Regions from separate parts of the Azospirillum formosense genome, predicted to be linked through region 3. Evidence: predicted binding sites of a transcription regulator. Region 3 holds the regulator's gene; each other region holds the start of a gene.
The links. Region 3 encodes PhoB, which activates phosphate uptake and scavenging genes when phosphate is short. Its sites were predicted from a motif close to TNTCATAAAACTGTCA; they were not measured.

Region 1 (9,704 bases), on a different replicon from region 3:
CGGCGGGTAGCCGGCGATCTCGAACGCCTTGTACATCAGCTCCGGCAGATGGTTCCGGATGGCGCCCGACGACAGCTCCACGCCGTTGCAGACGATGTCGTACTGGTACGCCTTGATGTCCAGCGGGTTCATCGTGTTCAGCGCCTCCAGGCCGCCCTGCGGCATGGAGAAGGGGTTGTGGCTGAAGATGACCTTGTTGGTCTCCTCGTCCAGCTCGTACATCGGGAAGTCGACGATCCAGCAGAAGCGGAAGGCGTTCTTCTCGATCAGGTCCAGCTCCTCGCCGATCTTCGTGCGGGCGAAGCCGGCCAGCTTGGCCGCCGGGCCGGGCTGGTCGCAGACGAAGAAGACCGCGTCGCCGTCCTCCACGCCCGCCGCCGCGCGCAGTTCCGCCTGGGCGGCCTCCGGCACGAACTTGGCGATCGGGCCCTTGCCGCCCGCCGCCTCGAAGATGATGTAGCCGAGACCCGGAGCGCCGAGACCGCGCGCCCAGTCGTTCAGCTTGTCGAAGAAGCTGCGCGGCTTGTCGGACACCTTCGGGGCGCGGATGGCGCGGACCACGCCGCCCTTCTCAAGCGTCTGCTTGAAGGCGCGGAACTCCACGTCGTCGCGCTTGAAGACGGCGGTGACGTCGGTGATCTCCAGCGGGTTGCGCAGGTCCGGCTTGTCGTTGCCGTACTTCAGCATCGACTCCGCGAAGGAGATGCGGCGGAAGGGCGGCTTGTCGATGGCCGGCGGCGTCTCGCGGCGGAAGCCGCCGAACTCGTCGAAAATGCCGTGCAGCACCGGCTCGATGGCGGCGAACACATCCTCCTGGGTGACGAAGGACATCTCGAAGTCGAGCTGGTAGAACTCGCCCGGGCTGCGGTCGGCGCGGGCGTCCTCGTCACGGAAGCAGGGGGCGATCTGGAAATAGCGGTCGAAACCGGCGACCATCAGCAGCTGCTTGAACTGCTGCGGCGCCTGGGGGAGCGCGTAGAACTTGCCCGGATGGTTGCGGCTGGGCACCAGATAGTCGCGGGCACCCTCCGGCGAGGAGGCGGTCAGGATCGGCGTCTGGAACTCGGTGAAGCCCTGGTCGATCATGCGGCGGCGCGCAGACGCGATGACGCGCGAGCGCAGCAGGATGTTCTCGTGGATGCGCTCGCGGCGCAGGTCGAGGAAGCGGTAGCGCAGGCGCACGTCCTCGCCCGCGTCGGTGTCCTGGTTGACCTGCAGCGGAATCTGTTCCGCCTCGCCCTGCACCGACAGCTCGGCGATCTGCACCTCGATGCGGCCGGTCGGCAGACGGTCGTTGATGGTCTCCGCCGTGCGCTTGACCACCTTGCCGGTGACGGTGATGACCGATTCCAGCTTCAGCCGCTCCGCCGCCTGGAAGGCCGGGTTGGAGGTGTCGACCACGCACTGCGTCAGGCCGTAATGGTCGCGCAGGTCGATGAACAGGAGCTGTCCATGGTCGCGCTTGCGGTTGATCCAGCCCGACAGGCGGACAATCTGACCGGCGTTCTCTTCGCGAAGCTGGCCGCAGGTGTGCGTGCGGTAGGGGTGCATGGGTCGAAACACCTTGGAAAAGGTCGGAATCCTGCGCGGAAAGGCGGCCCGACACACCACACCGACAGCGCGGGAATGTCAAGTCGCCATCCGCGTCCGCTGCACGCTGGGAGAGTTGCCGAAGGGCGAGCTTTCGCGCGGTCGCGCGCTCGTGTATGAAGCGGCTATGACACTGATCACGACCACCGAAGACCTTGACGCCTTCTGCCGCTCGCTGGCCGGGGCGGAGTACATCACCGTCGACACCGAATTCCTGCGCGAGAAGACCTACTGGCCGCAGCTCTGCCTCGTGCAGGTCGGCGGGCCGAACGGCGCGGTCGCCATCGACCCGCTGGCCGAAGGGATCGACCTGGCGCCGCTGTTCCGCGTGATGGTGGACCCGGCCATCCTCAAGGTCTTCCACGCCGCCCGGCAGGACGTGGAGATCTTCTGGCATCTGTCCGGCCAGATCCCCCACCCGCTGTTCGACACCCAGGTCGCGGCCATGGTCTGCGGCTTCGGCGAGAGCGTCGGGTACGAGACGCTGGTCACCAAGCTGGCCGGGGCGCGCATCGACAAGTCCAGCCGCTTCACCGACTGGTCGCAGCGTCCGCTGACCGAGCGGCAGCTGACCTACGCGCTGTCCGACGTGATCCACCTGCGCCCGGCCTACGAGAAGCTGAAGCGCCGCCTCGTCCGCTCCGGCCGCGCCCATTGGCTGGAAGAGGAGATGGCCGTCCTGACCGACCCGGCCACCTACCAGGTGGACCCGGACAGCTCCTGGCTGCGGCTGAAGGTGCGGACGAACAAGCCGCGCTTCATGGCGGTTCTCAAGGAGATGGCGGCCTGGCGGGAGCGCGAGGCGCAGCGCCGCGACCTGCCCCGCTCGCGCGTGTTGCGCGACGAGGCGCTGCTGGAGATCGCCGCCCACGCCCCGACCAGCGTCGACGACCTCGCCCGCACGCGCGGCATGGGCCGCGGCTTCGCCGAGGGCCGGCAGGGCGCCGAGGTGCTGGCCTGCGTGCAGAAGGGGCTGGACCTGCCGGATTCCGAACTGCCGCGCGTCGAGCCGCGCGAGGAGCCGCCGCCCGGCCTGCAACCGATCGTTGAATTGTTGCGCGTCCTTCTGAAAATGAAGTGCGAGGAGAACAACGTGGCCTCCAAGTTGATCGCCTCCTCCGCCGACCTGGAGGCGATCGCCGCCGACGACGCGGCCCAAGTTCCGGCGATGCAGGGCTGGCGCCGGGAATTGTTCGGCGACGACGCGCTGGCGCTGAAGCACGGCCGCATCGGATTGGCGGTGCACGACCGCCGTGTCCGCATCGTTCCAGCCGGCAATGGAGAGGGGTCGTAAGCGGCCCCATCCAGAATCGTTCCAGAATGGCGCAAGAGTCGGTCCGCGACGTTACAGGTTCGGAGAGCGTCGCGACGTTTAGCCAAAATTATGAAACAATTCATCGCAATTAACAGCGCTTTAAGGCATTGTTAAAAAAACCATGGGCTAATAAGTCACGGGCTCCGTATCCATGCCGTGTGGCGGCACGGTGTGGTTCGCGGGGAAATTCTCGCCTTTAAGGTGCGCACAAGCCCTATGCGCACACCCGGGGGATTTCGCGTATGAGCAGGTTCGGCGGCAAACCACCCATGGGACGCGATCGCGTCCGCCTCTCCACAACGGAGAAGCAGGCCGCCGTCGCCGCCGCGAAGGATCAGAAGCCCGAATTTGACAATGACAAGCTGCTGAATCTGCTCCGCTCCGCGAAGTCCGAACTGCAGGGCATGCGGCTGATCCACATGCACCTGTCGCTGCTGCGGGACAAGGACCCCTCCAGCCAGATGATCGTCCGTACGATCATCCAGGAACTGGCGAACAAGGCCTCCTATCTGCAGTCCTTCAACATTTCCAACGGCGACGTCATCATCCTCTACAAGGGGCTGAAGCTGACCGGCGTCACCGACGTCTGCCAGAAGGTGGAGCAGATCTTCCTGGCCAAGACGACGCTGACCGGGGCCAACCCCTACAAAGAATTCTCGCTCTACTCGATCATGGAACTGGCGTTGAACTTCATCAACGTCATCCGCTTCATCGAGGAATTGCAGGCCAACGAGACCGGCGATCATTCCAACGAGACGAAGCCGCCGATCACGCTGGAGGAGATGGCCAAGCTCGAACGCTCCATGCAGATGTTCGACCTGTCGCCCTTCCTGTTCAACCAGGCCATCGCCAACATCGGCCGCAACGCCGAAGAGGACATGGCCTATTTCGAACTCTACATCTCGATCAAGCTGCTCCAGGAACGGCTCTGCCCGGACTACGACATCACGGCCAACAAGTGGCTGTTCAACTATTTCACCGCCAACCTCGACCAGTCGGTGCTGCGCGCTCTGAACCACGGGCTCAGCTTCATGCGGGGCCGGCGCATCGGCATCAACATCAACCTGTCCACCGTCATTTCCACCGGCTTCGTGAAGTTCGACGAGCGGCTTCCTCTTGATTTCCGCGGGCAGGTGGTGCTGGAAATCTCCAAGGGCGACCTGATCGAGAATCTGTCGCTGTTCAACGAGGTCGTGGAATTCGCCCAGGATCGCCGTTACCAGATCGCGGTGGACGGGCTGAATCCTTTCTGGGTGACCAACTTCGATCTGGAATACCTGAACGCCGACTACGCGAAGATCTTCTGGTCCAACGACATGCTGGAGATGGACCCGACCTTCGAGAAGTATTTCATGGAGCGCATCCAGGAGCAGGACCGCTGCAAGTTCATCCTGGCGCGCTGCGACAGCGTGTCCAGCCTCGTCTACGCCAACAAGGTCGGCATCACGATGGTGCAGGGCCGTGCCGTGGACAACATCCTGCGCAAGGGCGTGAGCGTCCGCGAAGCCATCGCCCACGCCAAGGTGGCGTGAGGGCGACGGTTCCTCCGCCGCCTCCCGCTCCTACTCCGCCGCCTGGGGCCGAGCCGGCGGCACAATCTCGCCCTTGCGGTTCAGCGCCTTCGCCAGCGCGTCCAGGCGCCGCTGCACCGTCTCGCCGGCCGGCACGCTGAAATCGTCCGGCAGGGTCAGCACAAGCCGTTCCCCCGACACCTTCAGCGCCGTGCGCTGCAGCAGCGCGGTGGCGCCGCCGGTCAGCGTGTGGGCCAGCCGCAGCGCCAGCCCCAGCACCATGGCCTTGCGCGCCTGGGCGTCGCTGAGCAGAGCCCGCGGCCCTGCGGTGACCGCGTTGGGCGTGCCCGGCCCGTCGATGGAACCGGCGTAGCGGGCATAGACGGCCAGCGCGAGGAAGGCCCGCTCGTCATGGTCGATGCCGGGGAAGGGATAACGCAGGATGCGCAGGCAGGCGTGCTCCGCGCGGTAATCGGGATGCTCGGCCCAGCCAACGTCGCTCAGCAGGCAGGAGGCCTGACGCAGCCGCAGCGCCGCGTCGTCCTCCCCGGCGAAGAGGTTGCCGGTCCAGGACACGAGCAGGGCCGGGTCGCCGATTCGGACAAAGCGCTGCGCCCAGTCCTCGACGGCGGCGATCAGCGGGTCCTGCCGCTGCGCCTCCGGATCGAGCAGCGCGTAAAGGTGCCCTTCCCGCAGGCCGAAGGCGGAGAACACGACGTTGGACGGCTGGACCATCCGCAGCAACCGTTCGAAGACCAGCGCTGCGTAGGGCAGCGTGTCGATGCGGCGGCGCGAGCCGGACATCTTCTCCAGCGAGGACCGGCTCTGCTTGGCGATCAGCCCGGCGAAGTCCCGCGCTTCGGCGAAAGGCACCGTGTAGTGGTGAATGATGTGCAGCGGGTGCTTCACATGCTCCATGTGCAGCTTGGCCAGCGCCCGCCAGCCGCCGCCCACCGGGTAGAAGGGCTTCCCGCGCATCTGGGCCAGCCAGTCCAGCTTTTCCAGATGCTGGTCGATGGCGCGGACCAGCCCGTTCGGCTTGGCCGGGTTCAACTCCATCAGGCGCAGCGGCCCCAGCGGCATCGTCAGATGCTCGCCGATCACGCCGCGCTCCAGCCGCACCAGCTCCAGGCTGCCGCCGCCGAGGTCGCCGACCAGCCCGTCCGCGGCGGGGGTGCCGGACAGCACGCCCATGGCGGACAGCCGGGCTTCCTCCTCGCCGCTGATGACGCTGACGTCGAGGCCGGTGCGGTCCTTCACCTTCTGGATGAAGGCCGCTCCGTCCGTGGCGTCGCGGACCGCCGCGGTGGCGATGACGTCCAGCCGCCCAACGCGCATGCCCGCGACCAGGAGGGCGAAGCGCTCCAGGGCCTCAAGCCCTTGGGCCACGCCGTCCGGATTCAGGCAACCGGTCTTCTCCACGCCGCGGCCGAGCCCGCACAGGACCTTCTCGTTGAAGACCGGCAGGGGCGACCGTTTCAGAGCGTCATAGACGACGAGCCGGATCGAGTTGGACCCGATGTCGATGACGGCGATCCGCTCGCCCTTGTCGACCACCTTGTCGACCACCTTCTCGGCGGCCTTGGTGGAGACCGTGTGTTCCTGCGCCGGCGTCATAAGCAACCGATGTCCTCAATCAGATGACCGTACGCAGCTTCAACCGCGGCGGCGACTTTTTGCTGCTGAGCGCGCTGCCGCGGCCCGACAGGCTGGGGTTGGTCATGAAGTAGTTATGGGCGCTGAACGCGTCCGGACCAGCCTCCACCCGATGATAAACGCCGTCGGGGCCGAGTTTCCAGGTGTTCGCCTCGTCCTTCAGGTTGGCGACCATGATCTGGTCCAGAACCTGCTCGTGCACCGTCGGGTTCTCGATGGGCACCAGCGTCTCGATGCGGCGGTCCAGGTTGCGCGTCATCCAGTCGGCGGAGGAGATGTAGACCTTGGCCTGCGGGCTGGGCAGCGCGTGGCCGTTGGCGAAGCAGATGACGCGCCCGTGCTCCAGGAAACGCCCGACGATGCTGCGCACCCGGATGTTCTCCGACAGGCCCTTCACGCCGGGGCGCAGGCAGCAGATGCCGCGGATCACCATGTCGATCTGCACGCCCTTCTGCGACGCCTTGTAGAGCCGGTCGATGATCTCCGAATCGACCAGCGAGTTCAGCTTCACCCAGATGTGGGCGGGCTTGCCGGCGGCGGCGTTGGCGATCTCCGCGTCGATCAGCTGGCCCAGCTTCTGGCGCAGCGTAATCGGGGCGATGGCGATCTTCTCCAGCAGCTTCGGCGTGGCGTAGCCGGTCATGTAGTTGAACATCACCGCCGCGTCGTGGCAGAGCGCCGGATCGCAGGTGAAGAAGGACAGGTCGGTGTAGACCTTCGCCGTGATCGGGTGGTAGTTGCCCGTCCCGAAATGCACGTAGCTGCGCAGCGCCTTGTTCTCGCGCCGCACCACCAGCGACACCTTGGCGTGCGTCTTCAGATCGACGAAACCGTAGACCACCTGGGCGCCGGCGCGCTCCAGGTCGCGCGCCCAGCGGATGTTGGCCTCCTCGTCGAAGCGGGCCTTCAGCTCGACCAGGGCGGTCACCGACTTGCCGGCCTCAGCCGCCTCGATCAGAGCGGCGACGATCGGGCTGTCCTTGCTGGTGCGGTAGAGCGTCTGCTTGATGGCGACCACCTGCGGGTCGCGCGCCGCCTGCCGGATGAACTGCACCACCACGTCGAAGCTCTCGTACGGGTGGTGGACGACGATGTCCTTGTCGCGGATGGCCGCGAAGCAGTCGCCGCCGAAGTCGCGGATGCGCTCCGGGAAGCGGGCGTTGAAGGGGCGGAAGACCAGATCGGGCCGCTCGTCGACGATCAGCTGCCGGGTGTCCGACAGGCCGATCAGCCCGTCGAGGATGAACACGTCGTCGTTCGACACGCGCAGTTCGTGGCGCAGGAACTCGCGCAGGTCGGCGGCCATGCCGGCGTCGGTGGCCAGCCGGATGACGCTGCCGCGGCGGCGGCGCTTCAGCGCGCTTTCGAAGGTGCGGACCAGATCCTCCGCCTCCTCCTCGATCTCCATCTCGCTGTCGCGCAGCACGCGGAAGACGCCGTGCGCCTTCACCTGGAACGGCGGGAACAGCCGGTCGATGAACAGCATCACCAGCTTCTCCAGCTGGATGAAGCGGATCTCCGAGCCCGGCAGGCGGATGAAGCGGTCGAGCTGCGCCGGCAGCGGCACCAGCGCGTCGAGGTGCCGCCCCTTCACCGGCTCGTGCAGCTGCAGCGCCAGCGAGAAGCCCAGGTTGGGCAGGAAGGGGAACGGGTGCGCCGGGTCCACGGCGATGGGGGTCAGGATGGGGAAGATGTCGTCGAGGAACTTGGCCTCCAGCCAGTCCTTCTCGCCGTCGGTCAGGTCCTCGGCGCCGACCACCATGATGCCGGCCTCGCGCAGGTCCTGCTTCAGGCTGCGCCACATGGTCTGCTGCGCGTTCATCAGCTCGACGATGCGCTGGTTCACCGCGGTGAGCTGCTGGGCCGGGGTCAGGTTCTCGGCGCTGGGGGTCTTCACCCCCGCGGCCACCTGCCCCTTCAGGCCGGCGACGCGGACCATGTAGAATTCGTCGAGGTTGCTGGACGAAATCGACAGGAACCTCAGCCGCTCCAGAAGCGGGTGATTCGGGTTGGACGCCTCATCCAGGACGCGCTGGTTGAAGGCCAGCCACGACAGTTCGCGATTGATGAAGCGCTCCGGCGCGTCCGCTTCGATGCAGGTCGCTTCCAGGTCCTGAAGTTCGGTCACAGCAGCCTCGGGCTTTTGCGTGATGGGTGGTGCCGCTACAGTCCGGTCGGGCCGAACCGCCCCGCCGCGGTCGACGGGCCAAGCAACCTACCCCAACTACGTTACGGTTTTGGGTCAGACAGCATAATACCGCCGCCACGATAATACCGCTGCGAAAACAGTCGCACCCCCGGCGCATTCCGGCGGGCGCCGATTCGGACAGGAAGGGACTCCCGCGATGAAGACGCTCTATCTCATGCGCCACGGCAAGTCGGCGTGGGACGATCCCTCCCTGGACGATCACGACCGCCCGCTGGCGCCGCGGGGCAGGAAGGCGGCCCGGCTGGTCGGCCACGAACTGAAGGAGCGCGGCGCGCGCATCGGGCTGGTGCTGTGCTCCACCGCCCGGCGCGCGGCGGACACCGCCGACCGGCTGCTGGAGGTGATGGACGCGCCGGACATACCGGTGGAGCGCGAGCGCGGCCTCTACCTGTGCGGGGCGCGCGTCCTTCTGGAGCGGCTGCGCGACGCGCCCGACTCCGCGTCGTCCCTGATGCTGGTCGCCCACAACCCGGACCTCCACGACCTCGCCCGCGACCTGACCGGACGCGGCGACGAGCGGCATCGGGAAGCGCTGGCGGAGAAGTTCCCGACCGGCGCCTGCGCCGTTCTGCTGTTCGAAGCGACCCGCTGGGCCGACCTGGACAGCGGGGCGGGACGGCTGGCCGATTTCATCCTGCCGCGGAAACTCTCTTAACGCCCTTTTGCCAAATGGGGTATTTCAACCCCGAACCGAGCAGGCCCGGAACCGAGCAGGAGTCGCCCCCGTGTCTTCCGCGCCCCAGAACACCGTCCCCACCGGCGCACCCGCCGCGGTGTCCGCCGTGCGCGAGGTGGAGATGAAGCTCCACCTCGACCCGCGCGATCTGTCCCGCGTTGCGGACCTGCCCGCGCTGAAGGAAGCGGCGGAGGGCGCCCCGACCGTCCGCGACCTGCGCACCGTCTATTACGACACGCCGGACCGCCGCCTGTTCCTGGGGGGCGTGGCCCTGCGGGTGCGGCAGGACGGCGACCGCTTCGTGCAGACGCTGAAGACGATCAACGCCGCCACCCCCGGCGATTCGGCCGCGGTGGCCATCCGCAAGAAGTGGGACTGGATCATCCCCACGGCCGCCCCCGACATGACGCCCCTCGACGCCGAGGGCGTGGCCGCGCTGGTGCCGGAGGACGCGCGGGCGGCGCTGGTTCCGCAATTCACGACGGACTTCCGGCGCACCACCCTGCTCGTCCGCCCGGACGCCCTGACCTCCATCGAGGTGGCGGTGGACGACGGCCAGATCACCGCCGGCAACGCCTGCGCCCGGATCAGCGAGGTCGAGCTGGAGCTGAAGTCGGGGCGCATCGGGCGCCTGTTCGACCTCGCGCTGGCGCTCCAGCGCCGCGTCCCGGTCCGCATCGGAACGGAAAGCAAGGCGGAGATCGGCGACCGTCTGGTCACCGGGCGCCTGCCCGCTCCCGTCCTGCC
Region 2 (9,704 bases), 860 kb from region 3:
AAGCCGCCGAACAGCCGGTCCACGTCCTTCCCGGTGGGGTCGGAGTAGTTCACCCCCTTGCCTTCCTTCGCCATGGCCGTGTAGGTGGCGTCCAGGGAGTCGCGGGCGTCCTGGACGACCTTCGCGAAGCCCTGGAGTCCCGGCGTCTGGCCGGTGGTCAGGACCGTGGCGGGCGGCGGCGGCAGGCCGGCGGCCTCCGCCTCCTCCTTGGCGGACGGCTCATACCCTTCGGGAAGCGGCTGGCTCTTATCGACCTTGCCACGCCCGACACCGGGAATGTTCACGTCCGCGGCGTATTCCGCGAGTCCCTTTGCGTAGAGCTGCCCCTTGAAACCCAGGTCGGACATGAGCTTGGCGGCGGCCTTGCCCTTCTCGTTGTCCGGCCCCAGCAGACCGCCCTCGCCGCCTTCCACTTCGCCCGCGAAATCGAGCTTCTCGAACTCGTCCTCGCCCTTGTCCCGCATGTTCACAAAGGTCTTGCCCTCGACCTTGAGCAGGTCGCCGCCCATGGCTTCCTTCATCTCCCGCTCGATGTCCGCCGTCTCCGCCTTGAAGCGTTCGTTGGCGGGAGCCATCGCCGCCTGGAACGCCGCGGCGTCTTGGTCCTTCTCGAAGGCGGTGTAAGCGGCGGTCCGCACCTCGTTGAAGGCCGACAGCGCCTTGTCCATCCGCTCCGTCTTGGTCTTGAAGGCGTTGCTGGCCAACGCCGACTTCTCCGCCCAGGCCTTGTCCTCCTCGTCCTGGGGCCGCTCCTTCACGTAGCGCTCCTTCACGGCGTTGGTCGCCATTTGGCGCAGCCCCAGCGCCACGTCCTTCTCGGTCATCTTGCCGGTCTTGACGAAGTCTTCCAGCATCGCGCGGCCCTTGGAGCCGATGGACGCGAAGACCTTTCCCGCAACGCCGGTCAGCGACTTGGCCAACCCGCTGAGTTCCACGCTGTCCCCGCCTTTCAAGGCGGCCAGGGCGGAAGCGCCCGCCGAGGACCCGGCGTCGGAGGCCGCCTTCCAGGTCCCCTCCGCCTCGGCGGCGCCCCCGGCGGGCGTCCATTTGGCGGCGGTCGCGGTGGCGCTGGCCGCCGTGGCCGAGAACAGGGCGTTGATCGACGCGGACATGGCTTCCCCCTTTCGGCCCCGCCTGGGCGGCGGGCCTTAAATCCTTAGATGTCTAAGTAATTATTGAATGTTCCCAAGTAATTTTCCCCAGAGACCCCTTAATGGACTCTTAAAACACTCTTCAGCCCGCCAGCACCGGCAGGATCCACGGCGCCAGCGCGATCTCCACCGGCAGACGGGCGATCACGTCGCCGTCGCCCTGCACGGGCTCCCCCGCCGGTCCCTCGACCACCACCCGGCGGGCGGGCAGGATGCGGTAGTCGGGAAAGCGCGGCAGTCGCCCGGCGGTCACGCCCCAGAGGTAGCGCAAGGCGTTCCCCCGCCCCATCCGCGGGAACAGGCAGACGTGCAGCCGCGGATCGGTCAGCCGCGCGCCGGGCGCGCAAACGAACCGCCCCCCGTAGAAGTGCCCCTTGGCGACGATGACGGAGGCGACCTCCACCGGCTCCGCGCCGTCCACCGCCACACGGTAGGGGCCTCCACCGCCCGCGGCGATCCGGGCCAGCGTTTCCACCGCGTAGGCCCCCTTGCCGATCAGCCGCTTCAGCCGCGGGTCCACCCGCTCGACCACGCGGGCGTCGAGGCCGGCGCCGGCCATCATGGCGAAGGCGCGGCCATTCGCCACACCCAGATGCACCGGCAGCGGCCGCCCCTCCGCCAGCACCCGCGCCGTGCCCTCCGCGTCCAGGGGGAGGCCCAGCTCATGAGCCAGCACGTTGGCGGTGCCCAGCGGCACGACGCCCAAGGGAATCGCCGCACTCCCGCCACCGCGCGCGCCCAGCCCGTTGACCACCTCGTTGATGGTGCCGTCGCCACCCGCGGCGACCACCGCGTCGAAGGCGCCGGGCGCCACCGCGCGGGCCATCGCCTCCGCGTCGCCCCGCCCGCCGGTGGCCTGAAGCGTCACCACCGCTCCGTGGCGCTGCTCCAGCAGTTCCAGCACCGCACCCAGACGGCGCGCCCGACGGGCGCCGGCCACCGGGTTGTGGATGACCAGAAGACGCCGCCGAGGCGCCGCGGCCGGCCCGGACGCCTCAGGCACCGATTCGGCCGCGTCAGCCACACCAGCCCCAATATGACCATCCTGTTTCAGTTTTGATAAAGTCATTTTTCGCCTTTGTTTCAATGAAAAGAAGTCTGATCAAAATCACCTAATTGAAGAGATGCGAACATCCGAAATCATTGTCAAGGCAATGGCGCGCCGATATACGGGAAACGTTTCAACAAACCCTTGCCAAAACGGCGATGGAGCGGGGCATGAGCGCATCACGCGACGTCAAGCAGTACCGCAGCATCTGGATCTCCGACGTCCACCTGGGAACGCGGGGATGCAAGGCGGAGTATCTTCTCGATTTCCTGAAGCACAACGAGTCCGACCATCTCTATCTCGTCGGCGACATCGTGGACGGCTGGCGGCTGCGCAAGACTTGGTACTGGCCGCAGGCGCACAACGACGTGGTGCAGAAGATCCTGCGCCGGGCGCGCAAGGGCGTGCAGGTCTATTACATTCCCGGCAACCACGACGAGGCCGCCCGCGACTACACCGGCCTGCAGTTCGGCGGCGTCCAGGTGGTCGAGGAGATGATCCACGTCACCGCCGACGGCCGGCGGCTCCTGGTCACCCACGGGGACCGCTTCGACGTGGTCGTGAAGTACGCGCGCTGGCTGGCCTTCGTCGGCGACAACGCCTACGTGGTCCTGCTCCAGGCCAACACGCTGTTCAACTGGGTCCGCCGCAAGCTGGGCTTCCCCTACTGGTCGCTGTCCGCCTTCCTCAAGCACAAGACGAAGACGGCGGTCGAGTTCATCGGCAACTACGAGACCGCGCTGGGCGACGAGGCCCGGCGCCGCAAGGTGGACGGGGTCGTCTGCGGCCACATCCACACCGCGGAAATCCGCGACATGGAAGGAATCCTCTATTGCAACGACGGCGACTGGGTCGAGTCCTGCACCGCCTTGGTCGAGCACCCCTGCGGCCGGCTGGAGATCATCGATTGGGCGGCGGACATCCGCCGGCGCACCGCGACGACGCTGCCCGCCCGCATCCCGGCCAAGGAGAAGGAGCCGACCAAGGAAAAGGTGAAGGAGAAGGCGTCCAAGGAATCGGTTGCGGCGTGAACATCCTGATCGTCTCCGACGCCTGGCTGCCCCAGGTCAACGGCGTGGTGCGCACGATCGGCACCGTCCGCGCGGAGTTGGAGGTCATGGGCCACCGGGTGGAGGTGATCGGCCCCGACCGCTTCCGCACCGTGCCCATGCCCACCTATCCGGAAATCCGGCTGGCGCTGGGCGCGGGGCGGCGGCTGGCCGCGATGATCGACGCGCTGCGCCCCGATTGCATCCACATCGCGACCGAAGGGCCGCTGGGCTTCGCCGCCCGGCGCTATTGCCTCGGCCGCGGCAGGCCCTTCACCACCGCCTACCACACCCGCTTCCCGGAATACCTGCGCGACCGGGCGCCCGTGCCGCTGGCGCTCAGCTACGCGGTGGTGCGCCGCTTCCACAGGCCGTCCGCGGCGGTGATGGTGGCGACGCCGTCGATCGAGAGAGACCTCGCCGCCCGCGGATTCACCAACATAAGACGCTGGACCCGCGGCGTGGACACCGCGCTGTTCCGCCCGCGCGCCAAGGGCTTCCTGGCGCTGCCCCGGCCCATCGCCCTGTATGTCGGGCGCGTGGCGGTGGAGAAAAACCTGGAGGACTTCCTCCGGCTTGACCTGCCGGGGAGCAAGGTGGTGGTCGGCGACGGCCCGGCCCGCGCGGAGCTTCAGCAGAGATACCCGGAGGTCCATTGGGCCGGCGCCCGTCATGGCGAGGAGCTGGCCCGGCATTACGCGGCGGCGGACGTCTTCGTCTTCCCGTCGCGCACCGACACCTTCGGTCTGGTCCTGCTGGAGGCGCTGGCCTCGGGGCTGCCGGTTGCGGCCTACCCGGTGCCCGGCCCCCTGGACGTGGTCGACGGCTCCGGCGCCGGTTGCCTCGACGAGGACCTGAAGGCGGCCGTCGAACGCGCCCTGACCATCCCGCCGGAGCGGTGCCGGGATTACGCCCTGAACTTTTCCTGGCGGCGCTCCGCCGAGCAGTTCCTGGCGAACCTGCGCCCCTTCGCCTGAACCGGACTCCGAACCGGCGCGCGGCCGGTCCGGTCCCATCCGATCACGCCGCGCGGATGCGCTGCATGAACAGGTCGACGCTCTCGCGCAGGCGGTCGGACTCGCGGTGGAGGTTGCCGGCGGCTCCCAGGACCTCCTCGGCCAGGCTGCCGGTCTCGGCGGCCCCGCTGGTCACCGCCTTGATGGTGTCGGTCACGCTGCGGGTTCCGCGGGCGGCCTCCTGGACGTTGCGGACGATCTCCTGGGTGGCGGCGGTCTGCTGCTCCACCGCGGCGGAGACGGTGATGACGATGTCGTTGATGCTGCCGATGGTGGCCCCGATGCCGCTCAGCGCTTCGGCGGAGCCCCGCGCCACCTCCTGGATGCTGGCGATCTGGGCGGAGATGTCCTCGGTCGCCTTGGCCGTCTGGTTGGCTAGGTTCTTGACCTCCTGCGCCACCACGGCGAAGCCCTTTCCGGCCTCGCCGGCGCGGGCCGCCTCGATGGTGGCGTTCAGCGCCAGCAGGTTGGTCTGGCCGGCGATGCTGTTGATGAGTTGGAGCACCGCGCCGATCTTCTGCGCGGCGTCGACCAGCCCGTTGACCGTGGTGTTGGTCCGCTCCGCCTCGGCCACCGCGCCACGGGCGATCTGCGACGACTGGGCAACCTGCCGGCTGATCTCGGCGATCGAGCTGGTGAGCTGTTCCGACGCGGCGGCGACCGTCTGCACGTTGGCGGACGCCTGCTCGGCGGCGGCGGCGACGGCGAGCGACTGCCGGTTGGTGGAGGAGGCGATCTGCGCCATCCGCTGGGCGTTGCCCTTCATCTCGTCCGACGCGGCCACCGTGTTGTCGGCGATGCCGCGGACGCTGCCTTCCAGGCTGTCGGCGACCTGGCTCAGGATGGCGCGCTTGCTCTCCTGCTCCGCCGCCGCGTAGGTCTCCAGCAGGACCTCCAGATCGAGCCAAGCGACGCGCCCCAGCGTGTCGCGCAGGGCCGCCCGCTCCGCCGCCTTTCTCGATCCGAACAGCGATCCGCGCCCGTCCGCCGCGTCGAGACCCAGTTCGCGGACGATGCCGCTGGACACGGTGTGATGGCAGATGGCGACCGCATAGCCCGGCACACCGTGGTCGTAGAAGGCCTTGGCCAGACGATGGGCGGATTCCAGGAAGCCCGGCCCGAGGTCGCCGGAGACCACGCGGGTCCAATGGGCCACACGCGCGGCGTGCACGTCCGGCAGGGTCAGGGCGTCACGGATTTCCGGCCAAGCCGCGAAGGCGCTGTGCCATTGTTCCAACAGCACGGGCAGACGGTGCTGCGCGAAGTCCCGGTTGGCGCGCAGACGCGCGATGTCCGCTTCGGTGATGTTGAAGGCCCGGAGCCGGTTTTCCTGGCCGTCACGTTCCTGTACGCCCGCCATGATGTTATCACCCTGAAATGTTGGAGGCCGGCGCATTGCCCGCCATCCTTGAAGCTTCCAACGTTTCTACGCCATGAGGATGGCATCGGATTGCTTCAAAATTATCATAACAGGTCGTAAAATCGTCATACCCTGGTATGCGAACAAACCCCATCCGGTCATCAGCCTTCCGGTCGGCGCCAACGCAAAGCCTTACCTCTGCCACAGGCCCCCATGCTAAAGTGGTGGGGACCGCGGCCGGGACACCTGGCCGCGTTGGTTTTGTCGGATGGCGCTTCGACCCGCATGCTTCAGTCACTCTACCGCGGCCTGACGACCCTCGCCGGGCCGGCGGTTCGTCTGTATCTCGACCGGCGGCTGGCCGCCGGCAAGGAGGACTCCGCCCGCCGGGGGGAGCGGTTCGGCACGGCCGCGCGGCCGCGGCCTCCCGGACGGCTCGCCTGGATTCACGCGGCCAGCGTGGGCGAGGCCAACTCCGTCCTCGTCCTCATCGACCGGCTGCTCGCCGAGGCGCCGGACCTGACGGTCCTGATGACCACCGGCACGGTCACCTCGGCGGAGCTGATGGCCCGCCGCCTGCCGGAGCGCGCCTTTCACCAGTATGTGCCGGTGGACCTGCCCGCGGCGGTGGACCGTTTCCTCGACCATTGGCGCCCCGATCTGGTGCTGTGGACGGAATCGGAGATCTGGCCGAACCTGCTCGGCGCCGTTCGGGCGCGCGGCATTCCGGCCGCACTGGTCAACGCCCGCATGTCGGAACGCTCCTTCAACCGTTGGCGCTGCGCGTCGGGCCTGATCACACCGCTGCTCTCCACCTTCCAAGTCACGCTGGCCCAGTCGGAGGAGGATGCCGACCGGCTGCGCCGTCTCGGCGCCCGGGGCGTCGTCAGCGTCGGCAACCTGAAATTCTCCGCCGAGCCGCCGCCCGCCGATCCCTCGGCCCTGGCGGCCCTGCGCGCGGCCTGCGCCGGGCGGCCCGTCTGGCTGCTCGCCAGCACCCATCCCGGCGAAGACGAGCTGGCCGCCGCGGTGCATGACGCGCTGGCCGAGCGCCTGCCCGGCCTGCTGACCCTGCTCATCCCCCGCCACGCCCACCGCGGCCCCGACATCGCGGCGTCGCTGCGCGGGCGCGGCCTGAGCGTCTCGCGCCGCGGCGAGGGCGCCCTGCCCGCCGCCGCCGACGCCGTTCACATCGCCGACACGATGGGCGAGACGGGGCTGTTCTACCGGCTGGCCCCGGTGGTCTGCATGGGCGGTTCCTTCGTGCCGCACGGCGGCCAGAATCCGGTGGAGCCGGCCCTGCTCGGCTGCGCGGTCCTCTATGGCCCGCACATGTGGAACTTCGCGGAGATCACCCGCCAGCTGGAAGCCGCCGGGGGCGCCCTGCCGGTGGCCGGGGCGGAGGCTCTGCCCGACGCGGTCGGGCGCCTGCTGGCCGACGACGCGGCGCGCGCCCGCATCGCCGCCGCCGCGACGGCGGTGACCGAGGGCAACCGGCGGATCGTCGACCGCGCGCTGGCCGCGCTCACCCCTGTCCTGGGCGTCGGCAGCGTCCGGCCCGCGGCATGAGGACTCCCGGCTTCTGGTACGGGTCCGGCGGGGTGGCCGGCGCGGCGCTGGGCTGGTCGCTCGCCCCGCTGGGAGCGCTCTACGGGTTGGCCGGGCGGCTGCGCATGGCGGCGGGGCAGCCGGAGCGGGCCGGGCGCCCGGTCCTCTGCATCGGCAATCTGGTGGCGGGCGGCGCCGGCAAGACGCCGGTCTGCATCGCCGTGGCCGAGGCCCTGCGCGCCCGCGGCGTCGCCCCCGCCTTCCTCACCCGCGGCCACGGCGGGCGCGAGCGTGGCCCGCTGGCCGTCGATCTCGGCATCCACGACTCGGCCGCGGTGGGCGACGAGGCGCTGCTGCTGGCCGCCCATGGCCCCTGCTGGGTGGCGCGCGACCGCGCCGCCGGGGCGCGGGCGGCGGTCGCCGCCGGCGCCGGCGTTCTGGTGATGGACGACGGCTTCCAGAATCCCGGCCTCGCCAAGGACCTGTCGCTGATCGTGGTCGACGGGGGGGTGGGCTTCGGCAACGGCCACCTCGTCCCCGCCGGCCCCCTGCGCGAACCGGTGGAGCGCGGCCTGGCCCGCGCCGACGCCGTCGTGCTGCTGGGCGAGGACCGCGCCGGGGTGGAGCGCCGGGTGGCCGGCGCCCTGCCCGTCCTGCACGCCCGGCTGGAGCCGGTGGAGAGCGCCCGTGCGCTGGCCGGACAGACGGTCCTCGCCTTCGCCGGCATCGGGCGGCCCGAGAAATTCTTCGCGACGCTGGAGGCGCTGGGCGCCCGCGTGGTGGAGCGCACCGCCTTCGCCGACCACCATCCCTACCGCCCCGAGGAGGTGATGGCCCTGGTCGACCGCGCCAACGCGTTGGGCGCCCTGCCGGTCACCACGGTGAAGGACGCCGTCCGCCTGCCGGAGCCCCTGCGCGCCCTGGTCCGGGCGGTGCCGGTGCGCGCCGTCTGGCGGGACCCCGCCGCCCTCGACCGCCTGCTCGCCCCCCTTCTGACCGCGCTTCCGACTGGAGTTCCCAATGGCTAAGCCGCGCGGCCCCCTGGCGTCCTGGCTGACCCGCCGGGTCGCCTACCCGCTGGAGGCCGTCCTCGTCCATGGCGTCTGCGGCCTGTTCCGCGCCCTTCCGGTGGACCGCGCCTCGGCGCTCGGCGGCTGGATCGGGCGGACCGTCGGCCCGCGCCTGCGCGGCACCCGCACCGCCCGCCGCAACCTGGAGCGCGCCTTTCCCGAGAAGTCCCGCGCCGAGATCGACGCGATCATCCTCGGCATGTGGGACAATCTGGGCCGCGTCATCGCCGAGTACCCGCACCTCGACGCCATCGGCGAACACGGACCCGGCGGGCGCACCGAAGTGATCGGGGCGGGGCACATCGACGCGCTGCGCGAGGACGGCAAGGCCGGCATCCTCGTCTCCGGCCATTTCGCCAACTGGGAGGTGCAGTCCGTCACCTCGCGAAAGATGGGGGTTGAGCTGGCGCTGGTCTACCGCGCCCCCAACAACCCCTATGTCGGCGCCCTGCTGACCGAGCTGCGCGGCGCCGCCTCCGGCACGCACATCCCCAAGGGGTCGGACGGCGCCCGCACGCTGATCCGCGTGCTGACCAAGGGCGGCCATGTCGGCATGCTGATCGACCAGAAGCTGAACGACGGCATGCCCGTCCCCTTCTTCGGGCGTGACGCCATGACCGCCCCGGCGGCGGCGCAGCTCGCCCTGCGGCTGGGCATTCCGCTGGTGCCGGCGCGGACCGAGCGCCTGGACGGCGCACGCTTCCGCGTCACCGTCCTGCCGCCGGTGGAGCCGCCGAACACCGGCGACCGCAACGCTGATGTGCGGATTTTGATGGAGCGCCTGAACGCCCTGTTGGAGCAATGGATTCGCGAGCGCCCCGCCGAATGGCTCTGGCTGCACCGGCGCTGGCCCGACTGACGGAGAAAGTCCCATGGCCCTGCCGCTCGACCCGCATCTGCTTCAGCTCTACCTCGTCGCGGCGCTGGTCCTGACGCTGGCGCCGGGACCGGATTCCCTGCTCGTCCTGTCGCGCAGCGTGATGGACGGGCGCAACGCCGGGGTGGTCGCCACCGCCGGCATCACGCTGGGCAACCTGATCCACGCGCTGCTCGCCGCCGCCGGCATCTCGGCGCTGGTCGCCGCCTCGCCGGCCCTGTTCGACGTGCTGCGCTACGCCGGCGGCGCCTATCTGGGCTGGATCGGCGGGCGCGCGCTGTGGAGCGCCCTGCGCAGCGGCTTCGGCCGCCGCGGCGAGGCGACGGAGGCCGCGGCCAAGCCCGAGTCGGCTCCGGCGCACCGCGTCTTCCTCCAGGCGCTGCTGACCAACCTGCTGAACCCGAAGGTCATCCTGTTCTACCTCGCCTTCGTGCCGCAATTCGTCGCACCGTCGCTCGGGCACGTGGCGCTGCAGATCTTCCTGCTCGGCGCGATCCTCGGCGTCATCGGCGGCCTCTACCTGCTGGGGGTTGCGGCGCTCAGCGCCGGGGCCGCGCGGCGCGCGCTGTCGAGCGCGCGGGTGCG
Region 3 (9,704 bases):
TTGGCCGGGGCTGGCGGGGTGGCGCTGATGATCCAGCTCTATGTCCGCGACCTGCGGACGGTGGCCGCCCACGCCGCGCAGCTCGCCGCCGGCCCGACGGAGGCGGTGCCCTCCCTGCCCGCCACCGCCTCCCGCCCGGTGCGCGCGGCGGCGGCGGCGGCGGTGCGGCTGCACCGGGTGATGAACGCCCGCACCGAACTGGCGCTGGCCCAGCTCGAAGCCAACGAATCCATCATCGAGGCGCTGCACGACCCGCTGGTCCTGGTCGGGGAGGAACGGCAGGTGGCGCGGGCCAACCAGGCGGCGCGCGCCCTGTTCGGCGACCGCATCCTCGACCGCGACCTCGCCGCCTCGCTGCGCAACCCGGCGGTGCTGGAGGCGGTGGACGCCGTGCTGAAGGGCGGCGCCTCGCGCATCCTGGAATTCAGCCTGCCGGTGCCGGTGGAGCGCATGTTCGAGGTGCGGGTGAAGCCCTTCCAGCGGCGCGTCCCCCGCCCGGCCCGCGACGAGGACGGGGTGCCCGCCGGAACCGTGCCGGGGCGGATGGTCATCCTGACGCTGCACGACATCACCGCGCTGCGCCGGTCGGAGCAGATGCGCGCCGACTTCATCGCCAACGCCAGCCACGAATTGCGCACCCCGCTGTCCTCCCTGCTCGGCTTCATCGAGACGCTGCGCGGTCCCGCCCGCGAGGATCTGGAGGCGCACGAGCGCTTCCTGTCGATCATGCAGGACCAGGCCAGCCGCATGGCCCGCCTCGTCAACGACCTGCTGTCGCTGTCGCGGATCGAGCTGGACGAGCACATGCCCCCCGCCGGCACGGTCGACGTGCTGGACCGGCTGGACGGGGTGATGGCGGCGCTGGAGCTGAAGGCGGCCAGCCGCCGCATCCGCCTGACGCTGGAGGCGCCGGACCGCCTGCCCGCGGTGGTCGGCGACGAGGACCAGCTCACCCAGGTCTTCCAGAACCTCGTCAGCAACGCGATCAAATACACGCGCGAGAACACCGACGTGACGGTCGCCGTGTCGCTCGCCGACGGCATGGCGGTCGGGGTGTCCGGCCCGACGGGCCGCGGCGGGCGGGGGATGCCGATGGTCGCCGTCGCCGTGCGCGACCAGGGGGAGGGCATCGCCCGCACCCACCTGCCGCGCCTGACCGAGCGCTTTTACCGCGTCGACGCCGCGCGCTCGCGGGCGATGGGCGGCACCGGGCTGGGGCTGGCCATCGTCAAGCACATCGTGAACCGCCACCGCGGCCGCCTGACCATCGAAAGCGCGGTCGGGGTGGGCAGCACCTTCACGGTCTATCTTCCCGCCGCCTCGGAGGAGTCGGGAGAGGGCCGCGCCGCGGAGCCCGTGCGGCGCCAAGCTTAAAGCTTGCGCGTACTCCATCCGGCGTGACCGAAAGCGGGCGCCGTCATGAAACTGTCATAAAACCGTAATCAGCGCGTCGCGGACCCCGACTAGTGTCCGCCCCGCAAGCCGCCCGCCCCTGGGGGAAGCGGCACGGGGTTGAACCATCGCGTTCCCCGGCAAAGGGGCAACCGGACCATCGGAGGGATACCGTGAATTCCAAGAAGCTCGCCGTCACCGCCGCCGCGGTCGTCGCCATGACCGCCGCCTTCGCGGGTGCTGCGAACGCCCAGTCGCGCGACCAGATCCGCGCCGTCGGCTCCTCGACCGTGTTCCCGTTCACCACGGCGGTTGCCGAGGCCTTCGGCAAGGGCGGCAAGTTCAAGACCCCGGTCGTCGAGTCGACCGGCACCGGTGGCGGCCTGAAGCTGTTCTGCGCGGGCGTCGGCCCGCAGCACCCGGACGTGGCGAACGCCTCGCGCCGCATCAAGAAGTCCGAGGTCGAGCAGTGCGCCGCCAACGGCGTCGCCCAGATCACCGAGCTGAAGGTCGGCTTCGACGGGATCGCTCTCGCCTATTCCAAGCAGGCCCCGCACACCGATCTGACCACCCAGATCCTGTGGAAGGCGCTGGCCAAGGAAGTCCCGGTCGACGGCAAGATGGTCGCCAACCCCTACAAGAAGTGGTCGGACATCGACCCGAAGCTCCCGAACAAGGAGATCGAGGTCCTCGGCCCGCCCCCGACGTCCGGCACCCGTGACACCTTCAACGAGCTGGTGATGCTCGAAGGCTGCAAGAAGGTCGCCGAGGTCAAGACGATCGTCGCCGACGAGAAGGCCCGCGAAAAGGCCTGCATGACCATCCGCGAGGACGGCGGCTACGTCGAGGCCGGCGAGAACGACAACCTGATCGTCCAGAAGCTGACCGCCAACCCGGACGCCTTCGGCGTGTTCGGCTACAGCTTCTACGACCAGAACCGCGACAAGCTGCAGACCGCCAAGATGGACGGCGTCGAGCTGTCGCCGGAAGCGGTCCAGGCCGGCAAGTACGAGCTGTCGCGCCCGCTGTTCATCTACATCAAGAACGCCCACGCCGGCGTCATCCCGGGCATCCGGGAGTTCATCGCCGAGTACACCTCGGAGCGCGCGATGGGCGAGGACGGCTATCTGGGCGACAAGGGCCTGATCTCCATGCCGAAGGCGGAGCGCGACGCCGCCCGCACCTCGGCGACCAACCTGACCCCGCTCCAGCTCTGACCGGCTGACGGAACCGGCGGCTCTCCTCGGAGGGCCGCCGGTTTCCCGTTTGTGCCAGGAGCCCGTTTTCAGCCCATTTCCGGCGGTTTCGCATGCAGCTCACGGTACTGCTCATCGTTCTGGCCCTGCTCACAGTGATCGGTTACCAGATGGGCCGGTCGCGTGCCGTCGCCTCCGTCGGCGGCCGCATCGTCGAGCTTCATTCGGTGCCGTCCTACCACGGCTTCTACGTCGCCCTCTGGGCGGGGCTTCCGGCCCTGCTGCTCTTCGCCTTCTGGGGAGCGTCGGAAGGCTGGCTGGTCATGCAGATGGTCCTGTCCGGCCTGCCGGACCGGCTGGTCACCGGCGACGCCCAGTCGCTCGGCCTGCTGCGCGCCGACATCCTGAACCTCGCCCACGGCGTCACCACGGGCCGGGAGCCGGATCCGGAGGTGGTCGCGGCGGCGGAGCGCTATGTGCGGCTGCACGCGCTCGGCGACTGGAGCCTGCTGGTCATCGGCTGCTGCGTCGCCATCGGCGGCCTGCTCTACGCCCGCGGCCGGATCGACCCCGACCTGCGCGCCCGCAACCGGGTGGAGCGCACGGTCAACATCGCGCTGGTGATCTGCTCGCTGGTCGCCATCCTGACCACCATCGGCATCGTGCTGTCGCTTCTGTTCGAGGCGATCCGCTTCTTCGCGGTGGTCAACCCGCTGGAGTTCCTGTTCGGGACGCACTGGAGCCCGCAGATGGCCATGCGCGCCGACCAGGTGGGCTCCAGCGGCTCCTTCGGCGCGATCCCGCTGTTCGCCGGCACGCTGCTGATCACCGGCATCGCCATGGCGGTGGCGGTTCCGGTCGGGCTGATGGCGGCCATCTTCATGTCGGAATACGCCAGCCCGGGCCTGCGCACCTGGCTGAAGCCGATCCTGGAGGTGCTGGCCGGCATCCCGACCGTGGTCTACGGCTTCTTCGCCGCCCTGACCATGGCGCCCTTCGTCCGCGACGTGGGCAACAGCCTGGGGCTGAGCGTCAGCTCGGAATCGGCGCTGGCCGCCGGCTTCGTGATGGGCGTGATGATCATCCCCTTCGTCAGCTCGCTGTCGGACGACGTCATCAACGCGGTGCCGCAATCCTTGCGCGACGGTTCCTACGGGCTGGGCGCCACCAAGTCGGAGACGATCCGGCTGGTCGTGCTGCCCGCCGCCCTGCCGGGCATCGTCGCCGCCATCATGCTGGCGGTCAGCCGCGCCATCGGCGAGACGATGATCGTCACCATGGCCGCCGGCCTCACCGCCAACCTGACCGCCAACCCGCTGGACGCCGTGACCACGGTGACGACGCAGATCGCCACGCTCCTGGTCGGCGACCAGGAGTTCGACAGCCCCAAGACGCTGTCGGCTTTCGGGCTGGGCCTCGTCCTGTTCGTCGTGACCCTCACCCTCAACATGGTCGCCCTCCGGGTGGTCCAGAAGTATCGAGAGAAATATGACTGACCTCGTGGAACAGGATACGCGGGCCATGTCGGTCGCCGTCACCAAGTCGCGCTACCAGAGCGAGGAGTTCTCCGCCCGGCTGCGCCGCCGCTACGCCGCGGAGCGCCGCTTCCGGATCGCCGGGATGGTCGCCGTGGGGATCGCCACGCTGATGCTGGTGGTTCTGCTCGGCTCCATCGTCAGCAAGGGCTACACCGCCTTCTGGCAGGCGCAGATCCGGCTGGAGGTGACGCTGGACAAGCAGCAGGTCGAGGAGCGGAACTACACCGCCCTTCTCCGGCAGGCGCTCTACGCCCAGGTCCCGGCGGCCACCGACCGCGCCACCCGCCGCTCGCTGAACGACCTGCTGTCGTCCGGCGCGCCGTACGAGCTGGAGGCGATGGTCAACGCCAACCCGTCGCTCATCGGCACCACGCAGACGGTCTGGGTCCGCGCCGACGACGAGATCGACCAGTTCATGAAGGGCTTCATCCGGCGCGACGTGCCGGAGAGCGAGCGCCGGCTGAACGACGTCAAGATCGCCGCCATCGACGCGCTGGTCGCCAACGGCTCGATCCGCAGCACCTTCAACACCACCCTGTTCACCGCCGGCGACAGCCGCGAGCCGGAGCAGGCGGGCATCCTGGGCGCCGTCGTCGGCTCCGCCCTGACGCTTGTGGTGACCATGCTGCTGTCGGTGCCCATCGGCATCGCCGCCGCGGTCTATCTGGAGGAGTTCGCGCCGAAGAACCGCTGGACCGACCTGATCGAGGTGAACATCAACAACCTCGCCGCGGTGCCGTCGATCATCTTCGGCCTGCTCGGCCTCGCGGTGTTCCTCGGCTTCTTCGGGCTGCCGCGCTCCGCGCCGCTGGTCGGCGGCCTGGTGATGGCGCTGATGACCCTGCCGGTCATCATCATCGCCTCGCGCGTCGCGCTGAAGGCGGTGCCGCCGTCGATCCGCGAGGCGGCTCTGGGCGTCGGCGCCTCGCCGCTGCAGACGGTGACGCACCATGTCCTGCCGCTGGCCCTGCCGGGCATCCTGACCGGCACCATCATCGGCATGGCCCGCGCGCTGGGCGAGACGGCGCCGCTGCTGATGATCGGCATGGTCGCCTTCATCGTCGACATCCCGAACAGCTTCACCCACAGCGCCACGGCGATCCCGGTGCAGATCTACATGTGGGCGGACAGCCCCGAGCGGGCCTTCACGGAGCGCACCTCCGCGGCGATCATGATCCTGCTCGCCTTCCTCATCCTGATGAACGGCCTGGCCGTCTTCCTGCGCAAGAAATTCGAGAGGCGTTGGTAATCCCATGAGCGTCCAGACCCACATCCCGGCCACGGCCATGGCGTCGCGTCCCGCCGCCGGCATCCACGGCACCAAGATGGTCGCCCGCGACGTCAAGGTGTTCTACGGGGCCAAGCAGGCGCTCAAGGGCATCAACCTGGAGATCCAGGAAAACCGCGTGATGGCGCTGATCGGCCCGTCCGGCTGCGGCAAGTCGACGTTCCTGCGCTGCCTGAACCGCATGAACGACACCATCGAGAACTGCCGCGTCGAGGGGCTGATCGCGCTCGACGGCGAGGACGTCTACGGCCGGAACATCGACGCCGTGCAGCTCCGCGCCCGCGTCGGCATGGTCTTCCAGAAGCCCAACCCCTTCCCGAAGTCGATCTACGACAACATCGCCTACGGCCCGCGCATCCACGGCATCGCCAGCCACCGCGACGAGATGGACGAGATCGTCCAGACCTCGCTGCAGCGCGCCGGCCTGTGGAACGAGGTGAAGGACCGCCTGCGCGAGCCGGGCACCGGCCTGTCCGGCGGCCAGCAGCAGCGCCTGTGCATCGCCCGCGCCATCGCCGTCAGCCCCGAGGTGATCCTGATGGACGAGCCCTGCTCGGCGCTCGACCCCATCGCGACCGCCCACATCGAGGAGCTGATCGACGAGCTGCGCGAGAACTACACGATCGTCATCGTCACCCACAACATGCAGCAGGCGGCCCGCGTCTCCCAGAAGACCGCCTTCTTCCATCTGGGCGACATGGTGGAGTGCGACGACACGGAGGAAATCTTCACCAACCCGCGGGACGAGCGCACCCAGGGCTACATCACCGGCCGCTACGGCTGATCGCCGTCCTCGGATCCCCGGCCTCATTCTGGGCACCGCCGCGACTCCTCCTCTGCGAAGGACGTGAAGCATGAGCAACGAACACATCGTGCGTTCCTTCGCGCACGAACTTGAACGCCTGTCCAACCTGATCACCCAGATGGGCGGCGTCGCCGAAGCGCAGGTGGACGCCGCCGTGAAGGCGGTGGCCCGCCGCGACGTCGCACTGGCCGCCCAGGTCATGCAGGCCGACCAGCGCATCGACGCCTACGAGCGCGACATCGATGCCGAGGCCGTGCGCCTGCTCGCCCTGCGCCAGCCGCTGGCCCAGGACCTGCGCGAGATCGTGTCGGCGCTGAAGATCGCCTCGGACCTGGAGCGGATCGGCGACTACGCCTCCAACATCGCCAAGCGCTCGCTGGCGCTGGCCCAGGTGCCGGTGGTGCGCCCGGCGGTGGCCATCCCGCGCATGGGGCGGCTGGTCGAGTCGATCATGAAGGACGTGCTGGACGCCTACATCGAGCGCGACGTCCAGCGCGCCATCGCCGCCTGGGAACGCGACGAGGAGCTGGACGACCTCTACACCAGCCTGTTCCGCGAGGTCCTGACCTACATGATGGAGGACCCGCGCAACATCACGCCCTGCACGCACCTGCTGTTCATGGCGAAGAACCTGGAGCGGATCGGCGACCACGCCACCAACATCGCCGAGACCATCCATTACCTGGTGGTCGGAACGACGCTGCGCGCCGCGCGCCCGAAGAACGACGGCAGCAGCTTCGCCGTGGTCGAGCCGGAAGGGCTCGCCATGGCGGCGACGGACGCGGTGGAACGGGGATTGCCGCGGGACGGCGGCCCGGATAACGATGGAGCGGGACATGCCGCGTGACGGCGAGACGCGCAGTGGGAGCGGGACAAGCATGAATTCGGCGCTGAAGCCGCTCGTTCTCATCGTCGAGGACGAAGCCGACATCGTGACGCTGCTGAAGTACAATCTGGAGAAGGAAGGCTTCCGCGTGAACGCCGCCACCGACGGCGAGGAAGCGCTTCTGCTGGCCGGGGAGCAGACGCCGAACATCGTCCTGCTCGACTGGATGCTGCCGCTGATGTCGGGGCTGGAGGTCTGCCGCCAGATGCGCCGCAACAGCAAGATGCGCGACATCCCGATCATCATGCTGACCGCCCGCGGCGAGGAGGCGGACCGCGTGCGCGGCCTGAATTCCGGCGCCGACGACTACATCACCAAGCCCTTCTCCCCGACCGAGCTGGTCGCCCGCATGCGCGCCGTGCTGCGCCGGTCGGCCCCCGGCATGACCGACGAGACGCTGCAGTTCGCCGACGTGACCATGGATCTGGCCGCCCACCGGGTGCGCCGGAATGGGCGCGACGTGCATCTGGGGCCGACCGAGTTCCGCCTGCTGCGCCATTTCATGCAGCATCCCGGCCGCGTCTTCTCGCGCGAGCAGCTTCTCGACGTGGTGTGGGGCCATGACGTCTATGTCGAGCCGCGCACCGTCGACGTGCACATCCGCCGTCTGCGCAAGGCGATGAACGAGGAGACGGAGATGGACCTGATCCGCACCGTCCGCTCGGCCGGCTACGCGCTGGACAGCAAGTCCATCTGAGCGAAATGCGCCAAGCGCCGGCCTTGCCCCCTCCCTAACCCTCCCCCGCTTCGCAGGGGAGGGGACTGATTGTCCCTCTCCTGCGAAGCGGGGGAGGGAAGGGGCTCACGCGCAAGCGTGGGAAGGGTGGGGGCCAGGTGTGCGTTGCGAAAGCTACCCCTCCAGCAGCCCCACCGCCTCGCGCAAAATCGCCACCTTCGGGCCGAAGCGCTTCGCCGGGTCGCTGTCCTCGATGAAGCCGATCATCACGCGCAGGGCGTGCGCCACCCGCGGGGCGAGATCGGGATGCGCCGTGACATGCTGCGCCAGATGGGCCAGCGCGTCCCGGTAGGGCCGGCCCTCGAAGCCCTCCGCGGCGATCGCCTCGAAGCGGTTCGCGTGCTCGATCACCAGGCTGTGGTCCGCCGGGCCGTGGTCCACCGGGCTGTGGTCGTCGGTCATCGCGCTCACACGAACAGGATCGCGCCGGTCTTCGGCGCGTCGTTCAGGAAGGTGACGACGCCGCCGGTCTTCACCGGCACGTCCGGGCGCAGCGGGGTGCCGGCGGGCAGGCCGAGCGCGCGCAGCCCCATCTCGCAGGCCATGACCGTGACCTTGAGCATCACGCAGGCCTCCAGCAGTTCCTCGAAGCCGGCCAGCCCGTTGGCGGTGAAGGCGGCGTCGCGTTCCGCCGGGCGGCTGCCGTCGTCGGCGGGGTCCAGCCGGTGCCAGCCCGGCACACCGTCGGCATCCGCGGCCAACAGCGTGTTGAGCGCGCGGCCGGTGAAGAACAGCGTGACCTTGCGGTTGGTCGCCGCCGCCGCGCTGGCCATCACCAGGGCGTAGTGAACCCGGTCGAAGCCGCCCGCGAACAGGACGATGGACAGGCTTTCAGGACCTTCCATGGGTCAGGACTCTCCCAAGCGCCGCTCAGTGGGCGGACAGGTCGTGGATGGTCGGGTGGGTGCCGCACAAGGGGCAGTCCGGATCGCGGCGCACCGTGATGCGCTGGAAGGAGGCGTGCAGCGTGTCCAGCATCATCAGGCTGCCCGAGAGGCCCTCGCCGATGCCCATGATCTCCTTCAGAACCTCCGTCGTCTGGAGCGAGCCGACGAAGCCGGCCAGCGCTCCCAGAACGCCGCCCTCGGAGCAGGACGGCACCAGACCGCGCGGCGGCGGTTCCGGGAACAGGCAGCGGTAGCAGGGGTGCGGGTCGCCGAGATGCGCCTTGAAGGTCGAGACCTGCCCGTCGAAGCGCAGGATCGCCGCCGACACCAGCGTCTTCTTCGCAAAGAAGCAGGCGTCGTTCAGCAGGAAGCGCGTGGCGAAATTGTCCGACCCGTCGGCCACGATGTCGTAGCGCCCGATCAGGTCCAGCGCGTTGTCCTTCGTCAGCCGGGTCTTGTGAACCTCCACCGCCACGTCGGGGTTCAGCGCGCGGATGCGGGCGGCGGCGCTCTCCACCTTCGGAACGCCGAGCGACGACTCGTCGTGGATGATCTGCCGTTGCAGGTTGGACAGGTCCACCGTGTCGTCGTCGATGACGCCGATGGTGCCCACCCCCGCCGCGGCGAGGTAGAGCAGCAGCGGCGCGCCCAGCCCGCCGGCCCCGACGACCAGGACGCGGGCGCGCAGCAGCGCCTCCTGCCCGACGCCGCCGACCTCCGGCAGGATGATGTGGCGGGAATAGCGGTGAAGCTGGGTGTCGGTGAAATCCATGGTGCCGCAGAATAGCGCGGAACGCCCCATGCCGCGCAAGTCCCCTCGCTCAGGGCCTCGCCTCCGGCGGCGTCAGGCGAGCAGGCTCATCTTGTAGGGGGTGCTCTTCGAGGTGCTGGACGCCTTGTTCGCGTCCTCCGCCGCCCACTGCTTCAGCCGCGCCTCGCGCTCCCGCATGATCTTGTCGAACGGGCGTTCCTCGGT

Region 1: a site for PhoB is predicted at 8,302-8,317, ahead of ABVN73_RS15445 (RNA degradosome polyphosphate kinase). Genes of this name have one in related genera too.
Region 2: a site for PhoB is predicted at 2,200-2,215, ahead of ABVN73_RS09215 (diacylglycerol kinase family protein). Genes of this name have one in related genera too.

What each region holds. Positions count from the first base shown of each region.
Region 1 is NZ_CP159403.1:506,877-516,580, reverse strand. It holds gene aspS (aspartate--tRNA ligase) at 1-1,551, opposite strand, end outside; gene rnd (ribonuclease D) at 1,718-2,884, shown strand; gene ABVN73_RS15455 (hypothetical protein) at 3,175-4,437, shown strand; gene ABVN73_RS15450 (Ppx/GppA family phosphatase) at 4,468-6,033, opposite strand; gene ABVN73_RS15445 (RNA degradosome polyphosphate kinase) at 6,053-8,200, opposite strand; gene ABVN73_RS15440 (histidine phosphatase family protein) at 8,418-8,936, shown strand; gene ABVN73_RS15435 (CHAD domain-containing protein) at 9,007-9,704, shown strand, end outside.
Region 2 is NZ_CP159402.1:1,927,345-1,937,048, forward strand. It holds gene ABVN73_RS09210 (hypothetical protein) at 1-1,112, opposite strand, end outside; gene ABVN73_RS09215 (diacylglycerol kinase family protein) at 1,234-2,175, opposite strand; gene ABVN73_RS09220 (UDP-2,3-diacylglucosamine diphosphatase) at 2,370-3,230, shown strand; gene ABVN73_RS09225 (glycosyltransferase family 1 protein) at 3,227-4,225, shown strand; gene ABVN73_RS09230 (globin-coupled sensor protein) at 4,269-5,624, opposite strand; gene ABVN73_RS09235 (3-deoxy-D-manno-octulosonic acid transferase) at 5,910-7,193, shown strand; gene lpxK (tetraacyldisaccharide 4'-kinase) at 7,190-8,200, shown strand; gene ABVN73_RS09245 (lipid A biosynthesis lauroyl acyltransferase) at 8,193-9,101, shown strand; gene ABVN73_RS09250 (LysE family transporter) at 9,115-9,704, shown strand, end outside.
Region 3 is NZ_CP159402.1:27,700-37,403, forward strand. It holds gene ABVN73_RS00130 (ATP-binding protein) at 1-1,374, shown strand, start outside; gene ABVN73_RS00135 (PstS family phosphate ABC transporter substrate-binding protein) at 1,566-2,609, shown strand; gene pstC (phosphate ABC transporter permease subunit PstC) at 2,702-4,084, shown strand; gene pstA (phosphate ABC transporter permease PstA) at 4,110-5,375, shown strand; gene pstB (phosphate ABC transporter ATP-binding protein PstB) at 5,413-6,198, shown strand; gene phoU (phosphate signaling complex protein PhoU) at 6,269-7,066, shown strand; gene phoB (phosphate regulon transcriptional regulator PhoB) at 7,098-7,802, shown strand; gene ABVN73_RS00165 (hypothetical protein) at 7,956-8,243, opposite strand; gene ABVN73_RS00170 (DsrE family protein) at 8,249-8,686, opposite strand; gene moeB (molybdopterin-synthase adenylyltransferase MoeB) at 8,712-9,500, opposite strand; gene ABVN73_RS00180 (hypothetical protein) at 9,573-9,704, opposite strand, start outside.